DNA from 2 places in the Vreelandella mediterranea genome. Region 2 is predicted to be linked to the other one. Evidence: predicted binding sites of a transcription regulator. Region 2 holds the regulator's gene; the other holds the start of a gene.
The links. The regulator sigma-54, encoded in region 2, starts transcription at its own class of promoters, with help from an activator protein. The targets are predictions, from matches to a motif close to TGGCACNNNNNTTGCTNT.
Positions count from the first base shown of each region.

Region 1: a site for sigma-54 is predicted at 3,340-3,357, ahead of urtA (urea ABC transporter substrate-binding protein). Genes of this name have one in related genera too.

Region 1 is NZ_OZ310198.1:3,422,277-3,429,311, forward strand. Features, by position in the region: gene urtC (urea ABC transporter permease subunit UrtC) at 1-225, opposite strand, end outside; gene urtB (urea ABC transporter permease subunit UrtB) at 229-1,836, opposite strand; gene urtA (urea ABC transporter substrate-binding protein) at 1,910-3,217, opposite strand; gene ACWFVE_RS15855 (tripartite tricarboxylate transporter permease) at 3,582-5,069, opposite strand; gene ACWFVE_RS15860 (tripartite tricarboxylate transporter TctB family protein) at 5,108-5,590, opposite strand; gene ACWFVE_RS15865 (tripartite tricarboxylate transporter substrate binding protein) at 5,714-6,724, opposite strand; gene ACWFVE_RS15870 (response regulator) at 6,890-7,035, opposite strand, start outside.
Region 2 is NZ_OZ310198.1:2,047,468-2,054,502, forward strand. Features, by position in the region: gene lptB (LPS export ABC transporter ATP-binding protein) at 1-481, shown strand, start outside; gene ACWFVE_RS09610 (RNA polymerase factor sigma-54) at 587-1,999, shown strand; gene hpf (ribosome hibernation-promoting factor, HPF/YfiA family) at 2,082-2,390, shown strand; gene ACWFVE_RS09620 (PTS sugar transporter subunit IIA) at 2,395-2,865, shown strand; gene rapZ (RNase adapter RapZ) at 2,911-3,798, shown strand; gene ACWFVE_RS09630 (HPr family phosphocarrier protein) at 3,883-4,152, shown strand; gene ACWFVE_RS09635 (hypothetical protein) at 4,200-4,739, shown strand; gene pmbA (metalloprotease PmbA) at 4,847-6,187, opposite strand; gene yjgA (ribosome biogenesis factor YjgA) at 6,284-6,814, shown strand; gene tldD (metalloprotease TldD) at 6,857-7,035, opposite strand, start outside.

The sequences.
Region 1 (7,035 bases), 1.4 Mb from region 2:
CCAGACCAGATCCACCGCCACGGCGAGCAGCGCGTAGCTCAAGTACTTGCCGAACAGGTTCACCGTATAGGCGTTGATATGCAGCGCGCTGCCCTGGGGAACAGCCACGTGCAGCACGGTGACAATGATAAGTGCCGCCAGCAGCACGCCGAGGAAAATCTGCGTGGCGCGTTCGCCAAAGGGGCGGGGGAGCCAGAAGCGGCTCGAGGTTGAATGCAGGCTCATCGCTTAACCCTCCGCCGCGCGGCCCTTCTGCGGGAAGAGTCCCCGCGGGCGCTTTTGAATGAACAGGATAATGAACACGAGCACGATGATCTTGGCGAGTACCGCCCCGGCCCAGGGCTCGAGGACCTGATTGATGACACCCAGCGAGAGCCCGGCCACCAGCGTGCCCCAAAGATTCCCCACGCCGCCGAACACCACCACCATGAACGAATCGATAATGTAGTTCTGACCGAGGTTCGGCCCCACGTTGGTGAGCTGAGAAAGCGCCACGCCGGCAAGCCCAGCCACACCGGAGCCCAGCGCAAACGTCATGATATCGACTCGAGTGGCGCGAATGCCCATGGAGCGCGCCATGGCGCGGTTCTGCGTCACGGCGCGCACCTCTAACCCCAAGCGCGTGCGGCGCATGACCAGCATCAGCCCGGCAAATACCAACAGCGCAAAGCCCATGACGTAAAGGCGGTTGAGCGTGAGCGACAGCGCGTCGTTGATCACCAGCGAGCCACTCATCCACTCCGGGGTGATCACCGTGCGGTTGAGCGGCGATATCACCGTGCGCACCAGCTGCTGAAGAATCAGGCTGATACCGAAGGTGGCCAGCAGCGTTTCCAGCGGGCGGCCCTTCAAGAACTGGATCACGCTGCGCTCGATGGCAATGCCGGCAAGTGCGGCCACCAAAAAGCCCGCCGGTATCGAGAGAATCAGCGCAAGGCCGGGTTGTCCGGGCAACAGCTGCTGCATCATCCAGGTGGTGTAGGCGCCGAGCATCATCAGCTCGCCGTGGGCCATGTTGATCACGCCCATCACGCCAAAGGTGATCGCAAGCCCAATCGCCGCGAGTACCAGCACTGAGCCCAGGCTCAGGCCGAAGTAGAGCGTCTCGACGCCGCGGTTGATCTTGAGGCTCTGCTCGATGTTACCCAAGGCGTTGCGCGCTGCCTCGGCCACCGCCGGATTATCGCCGCTCGCGGCGCGGTTCAAGGCCACGCGAGCGCGGGGGTGCAGGCTGCCCGACAGCGTCTCGACGCCCTCCATCTCGCCGTTTTCTGCCTGGTAGATCGCCAGCGCCTGAGTCAGACGCCGACGCACGTACTCGTCTTCCGCGTCGTCGATCACCGGTGCGAGCGTGTCCAGAAGCTCGCTATCCACTTCCCCCAACAGGCGCTCGGCGGAGGAGCGCCGGCGCTCCACGTTGGGCGAGTAGAGATCCACCACGGCGATAGCGCTTCTAAGCTGGTTACGCAGCGCGTTGTTGATGCCGATGCGATCCAGCTCGCGACGCGACATTTCGCCGAGCGCCTCGCCGCTCAGGGCGTCTTCCACCGGCCAGTTGCGCCCGGTATTGTTCAGAACGACCACGAAGCGACCGTCGTCGGTGCGCTGCAGGCGGCCATCCAGAAGTGCCTGAAGCCACTCCCGCGCGCGCTCGTCGTCGCTTTGCAGGATGGCGGTAATCGCCTCGCCCTTGTCGCGGTAGGAGTCCACGTCCAGGGTTTCGAGCAGCGCGTAGCCGGGGTCGTCGTTGGGCGGAGTGGCGTTGGTTTGCGCCGAGGCACTCGGCAAAAAGCCGGCCAGCAGGCACAGCAGCGCCCAGAAAAGGAAACGCCTCATCGGGTTCTTCCTTTGAGTATGAGTAAGAGATGGCGTGCCCCGGGCCGCTTGCGCGACCCGGGTGAGGGGTGGGTTACTCGGCCAGCGCTTCTTCGGCTTCCTCGGAAGCGGTGCTGCCACCGCAGGAGCCGTTCACCACGTTGAAGTTGCCGCACTCCATGGGCTTGCGCCAGTCACTGATCAAATCGCGAGAACCGGGCAGGTAATCCGACCAGGCGTCGCCGGCCACCGTAGAGGGCGTCTGCCAGACGATGTCGAACTGGCCGTTGTCCTGCACCTCGCCGATCAGCACCGGCTTGGTGATGTGGTGGTTGGGCATCATCGCCGCATAGCCGCCGGAGAGATTCGGTACGGTGACGCCGATGATCGCGTCTTTCACCGTATCAACGTCGGTGGTGCCCGCCTTGCGCACGGCTTCCGCCCACATATTGAAGCCAATAAAATGCGCTTCCATCGGGTCGTTGGTCACCGACATCTCGTCGCCGGTGTGCTCGATCCAGGCGTCGATGAAGTCATAGTTCTCGTCGGTGTCCACGCTCATGAAGTAGTTCCACGCGGCCAGGTGGCCGACCAACGGGCCGGTGTCGATACCGGAAAGCTCCTGCTCGCCTACCGAAAAGGCGATGACCGGAATGTCGGCGGCGTCGATGCCCTGGTTGGCAAGCTCCCGATAAAACGGCACGTTAGCATCGCCGTTGATGGTGGAGACTACGGCGGTACGCTTGCCCTCTTCGCCGAAGCGGCGGATCTCGGAGACGATGTTTTGCCAGTCCGAATGGCCGAAGGGCGTGTAGTCGACCATGATATCTTCGTCCGCCACGTCGTGCTCATCCTTCAAGAAGGCTTCGAGAATACGGTTGGTGGTACGCGGGTAGACGTAGTCGGTGCCGATCAGCGCAAAGCGCTCGATGCCCACTTCATTGATCAGATATTCAACGGCGGGAATCGCCTGCTGGTTGGGGGCAGCACCGGTGTAGAAGACGTTTTCCGAGGACTCTTCGCCTTCGTACTGTACCGGGTAGAAGAGCAGGCCATTGAGCTCTTCTACCACCGGCAGCACCGCCTTGCGCGAAACGGAGGTCCAATTGCCGAAGATCACGTCCACCTCTTCCTGGGCGAGCAGCTCGCGGGCACGCTCGGCGAACAGCGGCCAGTTGGAAGCCGGGTCGACCACTACGGCCTCAAGATCCCGGCCCAGCAGCCCGCCCGCGTCGTTTTGCTGCTCGATGAGCATCTCGACAGTGTCTTTCAGCGTCGACTCGCTGATCGCCATGGTGCCGGAGAGCGAGTGCAGAATGCCGACCTTGATCGGGTCGTTATTTTCCTGAGCCACGGCCTGGGCGCCGGCGCCCATGACGGCGGCAGCCAGTAGCGAGGTCATGAAACGGCGAGAGAGAGGATGCGTTAGCTTGGCCACTTGGATCTCCTTGCGCCCTTTGGGGAGGGCTCGTTATTTGAGCGGCGGGCCTTGTGGTGAAAACCCGCGAGGTATCGCTTATAACGGCTGCAAGGTGTGCGCCAATGTGGGCCACGCCAACCAAAAAGCATTTATATCAAAGAGCTAAATACGACCAACCACGCTTCTGAGAGCGCGTTCGCACCAGCGCGGCGCGGCGTCGTTGAAAAACTGCACTCTCGATATGCACCAAAACGAGCGCCTGCACCACAAGGACTCAATGGGCCATGCCCCGAGAACACGCATAAAAAAAGCGCCCGAAGCGGGCGCTCAAAAGGGGAAAACTCGATTACGCCGCGCGCTTGCGGCGCTTTTTGAGTAGCGGCAGCAAAAGCGACAAAAGCGCGATGGCGAGCAGCGAGAGCGAAATGGGCTTCTCGACGAAGGTCATCCAGTCGCCGCCGGAGATCTGCAGCGCCCGACGCATGGACTCCTCCATGATATTGCCCAGAATCAGCGCAAGAATTAGTGGCGCGGCGGGAAAGCCGAACAGCCGCATGCCAAGACCCAGCAGGCCAAATCCGAGCAGCAGCAGTAGATCGAACACGCTGAAGCTCATGCCGTACACGCCGATCATGCAAAATATCAGAATCAGCGAGAGCAGCATCGCCCGGGGTAGATCGAGTATCTTGGCGATCAAGGGAATCAGCGGCAGGTTGAGCACCAGCAAGAAGATGTTGCCCACGTACATACTCGCCACCACGCCCCAGAACACGTCCGGGCGCTGTTCGAGCATCATCGGACCCGGAGTGACACCCATGACCAGAAGCGCGCCCAGCAGCACCGCCGTGGTGCCGGAGCCGGGGACACCCAGGGTCAAAAGCGGTACGAAGGAGCCGGTACAGGCGGCGTTGTTGGCCGCTTCCGGCGCGGCTACGCCCTTGATGTTGCCCTTGCCGAAGGTATCGCCGTCTTTGGCGATGCGTTTTTCCATGCTATAGCCCAGAAACGAGCCGATCGTGGCGCCCGCGCCCGGCAGCACGCCGGTGAAAAAGCCCAGCACCGAGCTTCGGCTAACCGGCCCGGCGATCTGCCCCACTTCCGAGCGGGTAAGCTTGAGCGAGCCGATGGCGTTACGCGGCGCTTCCTTGCCACCGCCGCCGCGCAGCAGCATGTAGAACACCTCGGCCAGGGCGAAGATACCCAGCGCCACCACCAGGAAATCGATGCCGTCGAGCAACTGCGCCGAGCCAAAGGTGAAGCGCTCGGTGCCGGTTTGCATGTCGATGCCCACGATCGAGATCATCACCCCCACCACGGCGGCGATCAGGCCTTTCACCAGGGATTTGTCCGAAAGCGAGACTACCGCGGTCAGCCCCAGCACCATCAGCGCGAAGTACTCCGCCGGGCCGAAGCTCACCGCCACTTTGGACAGAAGCGGCGCCACCAACATCAGAAAGACCACCGAGACCGTACCGCCCACGAACGACGAATAGGCGGCAATCGCCAGCGCCTTGCCCGCCAGCCCCTGCTTGGCCAAGGGGTAGCCATCGAAGGAGGTGGCCACGGTGCCCGCGACCCCCGGGGCGTTCAAGAGGATCGACGAGGTCGAGCCGCCGAAGATGGCGCCGTAGTACACCCCGGCCATCAGGATCAGCCCCGAGGAGGGTTCCATCGAGAAGGTGATCGGAATCATCAGCGCCAGCGCGCTGATCGGCCCCAGGCCCGGTAGCATGCCGATGATGGTACCGGCAAACACACCGGCGAAAACGTAGGCGATATTGATCGGCTCGAGCGCGATGCCAAAGCCGTACATGAGATTGTTCAAGGCATCCATGGGCGTGTCTCTCGTTAGCAGCGTTTAGACGACGGCGCTTAAATCGGCAGTATGCCGGTGGGCAGGTAGACGTCCATCACCCGCGTCATCAACAGATAAAGCCCCAGCACCACCGCCAGCGACACCGCCAAGTTCACCCCATGACGGCGGTAGCCGTAGTAGGCGGTTAGGCCCACGCACAAAAGCAGTGAGGCCACCACGAAACCCAGCGGCACGAGCAACAGCGCGTAGGCGGCGATCGCCACCGAGGTCACGATCACTCTGGCCCAGGGTTTCAGCAGCAACGGGCCTCGTTCGGCCTCTTCATCGATCTCGTCGCTGCCGGCAATCGGCGCCGGCTTTTCGAAAAACAGAAACCCGGCCAGCAGCAGCAGTGTCACGCCAAGCGCTTTGGGAAACAGGTCCGAGTCGACCGGGCGCGGCAACGGAAACGTCGGCACCTGCCAGGCCATGGCCAGATACGCTGCCGCGAACACGGCAAGCACGAGGGCCAGCCACTGATTGGTGTTTAATCGCGTCATGAGGAGTCTCTTTCAAAAGAAGGGCCGCGAAGGTAGGGCTAGCGCCCGCCTCTCAGGCCAGCGTTTCAGGCACACGACCCCGGCAGCCCATGCGGCCACCAGGGTCGTAACGCGACGGCCGTTTTACTGGCGCAGAAGGCCCAGGTCGCTTAGCACGCTGCTGAACTGCTCCTGCTGCGCGTCCAGGAAGTCACCGAACTCGTCGCTGTCCTGGTAGGCGTCGATCCAGCCGAGCTGATCCCGGGCTTCTTGCCAACCGTCGGTCTCGAGCATCTCGGCGAAGAGCTCTTCGTAGTAGGCGACCGCCTCTTCGGGCATATCCGGGGTACCCATCACGCCGCGCCAAATATCGAAGGTGTAGTCCACACCCTGTTCCTGGTAGGTGGGTACATCGGCAAGCCCGCCGCCCAGGCGCTCCGGCGAAGAAACGCCGAGGGCACGCAGTTGGCTGCCTTCACCCAGCTGGCCAACGGATTCGCCGGCACCGGTGATCACCGCTTCGACGTGACCGCCCATCAGGTTGGTCATGGCGTCGCCGCCGCCGGAAAAGGGGATGTAGTTGACGCTGGAGGCGTCGAGCCCCGCCGCCGAGGCCACGCCCGCCATGGAGATATGATCCATCGAGCCCGGCGCACTGCCGCCGCCCACACTCAGGTTGGGATTCTCTTCAAGCGCTGCGAACAGGTCGTTGAGGTCCTGATACTCGGAATCCTCGGCCACCAAAATGATCGAGTAGTCGGTGATCAGCCGCGCCACCGGGGTGAAGTCGGTGTGATCGTAGCGCGAGGCACCGGCCAGCGGCACCAAAATGATGGGCGGGCTGGTGGCGAAGAGCTTGTGGGGGTTGCCGTCGTCGCGGGCGATCTGCGCCCAGGCAACCGCCCCGCCGCCGCCGGGGACGTTGATAGCGGCGTAGTTCTCGTCCGCCAGGCCTTCCTGTTGGATGACGCGAGACACCGTACGTACCAGGGTATCCCAGCCGCCGCCCGGGTTGGCGGGGGCGATGAATTCGACGGATTTACTCGGCGTCCACTCCTGAGCCTGAGCGGAGGACCCCGCGGCGGCCAGCAGGGCAGCGGGCAGGGCCAGCAGAGCGAGACGCTTTAAGGGCGTGGCCTTTAAAAACAGAGTCATGGCGTTCTCCACGTGTCGGTGTTGTTATGATCTATACGTCGCGAACGTTAGAAGACCCAGGCGGGCCGAAACAAGCTTGTGGTCATAAACGCTAAAAAATTCTTTGTGGGCATTTTGTTCATTTTGTTCACGCCCGATAACCGATGCCTTGGAAGATGGACCGCTTCAGGATAGCGCGGTGGTATCCAGGAGCCGGTAGCGCCGCTCCGGGCGCCCCACATCGCCGTAGCCCAGCTCGGCGACGACGCGCTGCTCGGCGACCAGAAATTCCAGATAGCGCCGCGCCGTCGAGCGGCTAGCACCCAGGGCGT
Region 2 (7,035 bases):
CCTCCCCCAGGAGGCATCGATTTTTCGCAAGCTGTCGGTGGCCGATAACATCATGGCGATTCTGGAAACGCGCAAGGAGCTGGACCGCCGCGCCCGGGAGGCGCGCCTGGAGCAATTGCTCGACGATTTCCACATCACCCATATCCGCGACAACCTGGGCATGAGTCTTTCCGGCGGCGAACGCCGCCGCGTGGAGATTGCCCGCTCGCTTGCCACCGACCCCGCGTTCATTTTGCTCGACGAGCCCTTCGCCGGGGTCGACCCGATCTCGGTCGGCGAGATCAAGTCGATCATCCTGGCTCTCAAGGCACGCCACATCGGCGTGCTGATCACCGACCACAACGTGCGCGAGACGCTGGATATCTGCGATATCGCCTATATCGTGGGTGACGGCCACATCATTGCAAGCGGTGACTCAACCGCCATTTTGAATAACCAGAAGGTTCGTGAGGTCTATCTGGGCGCCGATTTCCGCCTCTAAACCATCGCCAATCCTAAAGTTCCGTGTAGTGGCATATTTATTGCACTTGCGCCGGACCCCAACTCGCACTAGGGTGGAGCTTTACGAGTAACGAGTGGTTCTTCAATGGTCATGAAAGCCTCTTTACAGCTGCGTGTCGGCACACAGCTGACCATGACGCCTCAACTGCAGCAGGCCATTGCCCTGCTACAGCTTTCCACCCTCGATCTTCGCCAGGAAATCCAGCAGGCGCTCGACGCCAACCCGTTGCTGGAACAAGAGGACGAGTTTGGCGAAGAGAGCGTGACCGAGACCGCCGAAGCCGAATGGGAAGAAAGCATCCCCAGCGAACTCTCCATCGATAGCGAGTGGTCCGACACCTATCAGGACATGGCGGCCAGCGCCGGCAGTGAGGGGCCGGATTTCGAGCGACAGGCGGCGGGCCAAAGCCTGCATGGCCACCTGCTTTGGCAGCTGGCCATGACCGACGCCAGTGAGCGCGAATACGCCATTGCCGAAAGCCTGATCGACGCGCTGGACCCCAACGGTTACCTCACCCAGCCTCTCAACGATATTCGCGAAGGGCTCAAGGCCCAGGGGCTCGAGGGTTTGAGTCAGCGCGAGGTGGAAAACACGCTGATGCGTATGCAGCAGTTCGAACCCACCGGCGTTTTCGCCCGCGACCTTCGCGAATGTCTGATGCTCCAACTCGCCACCCTGGCCGACGACACGCCGCTTCTGGTGCCCGCCAAGCGCCTGGTGCGCCAGTTTCTCGAAGCGCTCGGCAAGGACGACATGCGCCTTTTGAAGCGCCGCCTGGGGCTTGACGACGAGCAACTCGATGACGTCATCGGACTGATCAGAAGCCTGGACCCGCGCCCGGGCAGCGCATATGGCATCACCAACGATAGCTACATCACTCCGGATCTGGTGGTACGCCACGATAACGAAGGCTGGCACCTCGAGCTCAACCCCGAGGCGCTTCCGCGGCTGCGCGTCCAGCCTGATTACGCAAGCCTGATCAAGCGGGCGGACAAGAGCCAGGACAACCAGTTTTTAAAAGAGCACCTACAAGAGGCTCGCTGGCTGATCAAGAGCCTTTCGAGTCGCAACGATACGCTGTTACGCGTCGGTCGCGAGATCATCGCCCGCCAGCTTGGCTTTTTGGAGCGCGGCGAAGAGGCCATGAAACCCTTGATACTCGCCGATATCGCCGAGGCCGTGGAGATGCACGAGTCGACGATTTCACGGGTGACGACGCAAAAATACATTCACACCCCCCGCGGCGTATTTGAGCTCAAGTACTTCTTCTCGAGCCAAGTGAGCGGTCATGACGGCAACGACAGCCACTCCAGCACGGCGATCCGCGCCCGGTTGAAAAAACTGATTCAAGAAGAGACGCCAGGCAAGCCGCTCTCGGACAGCCGCCTGGTGTCACTATTGGAAGATGGCGGTATTAGCGTAGCGCGGCGCACGGTGGCAAAATACCGCGAGGCCATGGGGATTCCCTCCTCCAGCGAACGGCGGCGTTTGCGTTAAAAAGTGAAACTGGCCGCCGGGGCTTTGCAACGGTAGAAAAAGGGTTACAATCAAAGGACAGTCCTGGATTAGGAGTACGTCGATGCAAGTCAATATTACGGGCCATCACCTGGAACTGACCGACGCTCTGCGCGATTACGTTAACGAAAAACTCGAACGTATCGAGCGTCACTACGACAATATCACCACCGTTCATGTCACGCTTTCCATCGAGAAAGAGCGTCAGCAGGCCGCCTGCACCCTCCATGCGGCCGGCGCCGATTTGCACGCCGAAGCCCAGGACAACGACATGTACGCCGCCATTGACGCGCTGGCCGACAAAATCGACCGCCAACTCGTAAAACACAAGGAAAAAGCACAAGCTCGCGCCCAGGGCGCTGGCGTGCGTTAAATCGATGACCCTGGAAACCATACTCCCCCCGGAGCGCGTGCTGTTCGACGTCCCCGGGGGCAGCAAAAAGCGCGTGCTGGAGTTCTTCAGCACCTTCATCGCCCAAAATACGCCCAGCCTGGATAGCCAGGAAGTGTTCAGCCGTCTGATAGGCCGGGAGCGATTAGGCAGTACCGGCATTGGTAATGGGGTCGCGATTCCCCATGCCCGCAGCCCTCACTGCAGCGCCCCTATCGCCGGCTTTCTAAAGCTTGCCGAACCGGTGGATTTCGACGCCATCGACGGTGACCCGGTGGATTTGGTGTTTGTACTGCTGGTGCCGGAAGAGGCCGACGACACCCACCTTGCGCTGTTGGGTCAGGTCGCCACCATCATGAATGACGCCGCCACGCGCGCGCAGTTTCGCAAATGCGAGAGCCAGCGCGAGCTTTTGGAGATCGTCACCGCCAAAATTCGCGAGCAAACGGGCAGCTAAATCAAGGCCCTACCCACCCAGCCCTACAGACCGAAGAGAAACACTATGCAACTGGTGATTATCAGCGGCCGCTCCGGGTCGGGAAAGTCCATTGCGCTTCAGGCGCTGGAGGACCTGGGCTACTACGCCATCGACAACTTGCCGGCCATGCTGCTGGGTTCACTGGTCGATGAGCTAAGACAGCAAGGCGAGCGCACGCACCTGGCGGTGAGTATCGATGCGCGCAACCTGCCCACGGCCCTGGAGCGCTTTCCGGCCCTGCTTCAGGACATCAAATCCGGCAGTACCCGCGTACAGGTGATTTATCTCACCACCGACGCCCGGATTTTGCTCGAGCGCTATTCGGCCACGCGCCGGCGCCACCCGCTGACCCGGGACAGCGGGATGACCCTGGAAGAAGCGATCGCCAAGGAGGAAGAGACGCTTTTTGGCATCCGCGAACTGGCGGATCTAATGATCGACACCTCGCGGCTGACGGTGCACGATTTGCGCGGACGGATCACCGACCAGCTGGGCCACCAGCGCCAGAGCCAGCTCACCCTGACGCTCGAGTCGTTTGGCTACAAGCGGGGAGTGCCGCTGGACGCGGATATCGTGTTCGATATCCGCTGTCTGCCCAACCCTTACTGGGACCCGACGCTTAGACACTTCACCGGGCGCGACGCCGAGATTGCCACCTTTTTAGAGGCCTATCCGGTCGTCGATGAGATGGGCATGGATATTCTCAACTGGCTGGAGAAGTGGCTTCCGGCCTACCAGAGCAGCCAGCGCAGCTACATGACCATCGCTATCGGCTGTACCGGCGGCCAGCACCGCTCGGTGTACATGGTCGAACAGCTGGCCAAAAAGATGCTCGATAAGCGCTCCAGCGTACAGCTTCGCCACCGCGAGCTGGGCATTCACTACAGCGTTGATGACGCCACCCCATCGTAATGCTGGGCGGCGGGAGCTTGCCGTGTCATCCCTTATGAACCACGCACATTCAATCAAGACACCGCTAGGCAAAAAGGAACCAGGGTGCCCGAAAGAATTCTTACATTGACCAACCAGCGCGGCCTTCACGCCCGCGCCGCCACCAAGCTTGTCACCTGCGCGCAGCGGTTCGAGTCTCGGGTATACGTCTATAAGCAGACCCAGAAGGCCGACGCCGCCAACATCATGTCGCTTTTAATGCTGGCCGCGCCCTGCGGTACGGCGCTGACCGTCGAAGCCGTGGGCCAGGACGCCGAACAGACCCTGGAAGCGATTCAAGCACTGTTCGACGCCCGCTTCGACGAAGATACCTGACAACGGGCCATAAGCGGCAGCGTCCCCATCCACCTGTCGAGCAAAATATGCAGCTAATCCAAACCGGCAAATACTCCCGGGTCCACTTTGACCCCGAGCACGACCAGTTCATCAAGACCTTCCAACCCAAGACCTTCGACCGGCTGCGCTACCTGCTGCGCATTCGCCCCTACCCCGGGCTCAACTTCGCGCTGATTGCCTCGCGCCTGGACGCGCTGGGCATTGCCACGCCAACGATCACCGAGGCCCGTCCCTACCGGTTGGCCACCCAAAATATCCACGGCGTGGCGCTAAAGGAGCTGATCCTGGACTCGCCAGACCTGCAGGCGCAATATTTGGATGCCCTGGTGGCGTTCGATCAAAACGGCATTCACTGTCGCGGCCTACATACCGGCAACTTTTTGGTACGCGACGGGCGCATGGTCGCCATCGACCTCGATGCCTACAAGGCGCCGCGCTGGTGGCGCTACTCGCGCCGTGAGTACCTGAACTGCCTGAGCCGTTCGCTCACCGGCGACGAAGCCTTCTTGTTCACCCGTCTGCTCGAGCGGTTGGGGCTGGACGCGAACTACCGCCGTATACGCTGAGCGCTCTTTTTAGCGCCTACTTTTTAGCGTTTAAAAAAGCCTGCCCACTAAAAAGCCCGCCGTTTTGAACGGCGGGCTTTTGCTTTAGCGAGTGGCGTGTATCGGGATCAGCTACCGGCCACGGTCATGGCATCGACCAGCCAGCTGCCCGTATGGATGCTGCCCCGGGTATCCAGGTCGTCGCCCAACCCACTCAGCCCGCTAAACATGGTCTTGAGGTTGCCCGCGATGGTGAACTCCTCCACCGGATACTGAATTTTGCCGTTTTCTACCCAGAACCCCGCCGCGCCGCGCGAGTAGTCGCCGGTAACGCCATTCACGCCCTGGCCCATCAACTCGGTGACAAGCACCCCACGCCCCATGCGTTCAAGAAGGGCGTCCAGGCTTTCCAACGGCGCTTCGAGACGAATATTACGCGCCCCACCCGCGTTGCCGGTGGTGCTCATGCCAAGGCGCCGCGCGCTGTAGGAGGAGAGCATGTAGCTTGCGATGCGCCCGTTTTCGATAAAGCGGTTGTGGCGGGTTTGCACGCCTTCGCCGTCGAAGGGCGAGCTCGCCATGGCCCCCACTTCCAGCGGGCGCTCCTCGAGGCTGAACCACTCGGGGAAAAGCGGCTCGCCAAGCTTGTCGCATAGAAACGAGGCTTCGCGATAAAGCGCGCCGCCGGCCAGTGCCCCCATCAGGTGGCCCACCAGCCCGCTTGCCTGGGAGGGGTCGAAAAGGACCGGAAAGGTGCCGGTCGGCGGACGTTTGGCGCCGAGCCGGCGCAGGGTACGCCTGGCCGCCTCACGGCCTACGCTTTCCGGGTCTCGAAGCGCGCGCGGGTCCCGGGCGCTGGTGTAGTCGTAGTCGCGCTGCATGCCCCGCTCGTCCTGGGCGATCAGCATGCAGGAAAGCGAGTGGCTGCTGCCTTTTTGGGTCCCCATGAAGCCGTGGCTGTTGGCGTAGACCCGCACGCCCTCGCCGCTTGAAAGCGACGCGCCTTCGGACTGATGGATACCCGCCACGTCGCGCCCGGCCTGTTCGCAGGCCAAGGCAAGCTCGGTGGCGCGCTCCGTATCCAGCGCCCAAGGGTGGTGAACGTCGAGATCCGGAAACTTGGTGGCCATTAGCGAGGCGTCGGCGAGCCCCGCCGCCGGGTCTTCGCCGGTGTATTGGGCAATTGCCAGCGCCTTCTCGACCGCCGCCTTGATCGACGCCGAGCTTGCGTCACTCGACGAAGCACTGCCCTTGCGTTTGCCTACGTAAAGCGTGACCGCAATTCCCTGATCCCGGGAAAGCTCGACGGTTTCGACCTCGCCCAGGCGGACGCTCACGCCAAGCCCCTGATCGACGCTTGCGCCTACTTCGGCTTCATCGGCGCCCAGCTCTTTGGCAAGCGCCAGGGCTTCCTGAGCGCGCGCGACCAACTCCTTTTCCTGAGCGGCTGCATCGAATGCCTGTGCCATAACTCTCTCCTCATCGCCTATCGTGGCTGGCGGATCAAATGTCGTGGTCGCAGCTGGTATACTAGCTGGCGACAAATCTATTAAGTGAGTGCCTGTATGCCTAAAAAACGCCCCGCTAGCGGCCCTGACGATCAGTTTGATGAACCGCTCGAGCGGCCCAGCAAGTCCCAGCTCAAGCGCGAAATGCACGAACTCCAGACGCTGGGCGAGACGCTCATTGCCATGAAGCCCGCCGAACGCGCGCGCTTTCCATTATCCGACGACCTGCTCGCCGCCATCGAAGAAACCTCGCGCATTCGCTCCCACGAAGGGCGCCGTCGCCATATGCAGTACGTCGGCAAGCTGGTGCGCAAGGAGGATCTCGAGGCGATCCACGCCGTGTTCGACGCCATCGAAGCGGAGAAAAACCAGCGCGATCATGCGTTTCACCGCCTCGAAAAGTGGCGCGACCGCTTGATCGACGAAGGCGACCCCGCCGTGGACCGCTTTCTGGCGGAGCATCCGGACGCCGACCGCCAGGCCATTCGCCAACTGGTACGCAACGCCCGCAAAGAGCGCGAGCAGGAAAAGCCGCCGGTCAGCGCCCGCAAGCTTTTCAAGCATCTGCGCGAAACCCTCGTTCTTTAGAACCCTTCATTAGGGCCCCTTTTTTAGGGGCACCTGGATCCATCAGGACTGCGTGCCGCCCACGGTCAGCTCATCGAGCTTCAACGTGGGCTGACCCACGCCCACCGGCACGCCTTGACCTTCTTTACCGCACACGCCGACACCGGTATCCATCTCCATGTCGTGGCCAATCATGGACACCCGTCCCATCGCCTCTGGGCCGTTGCCAATCAAAGTGGCCC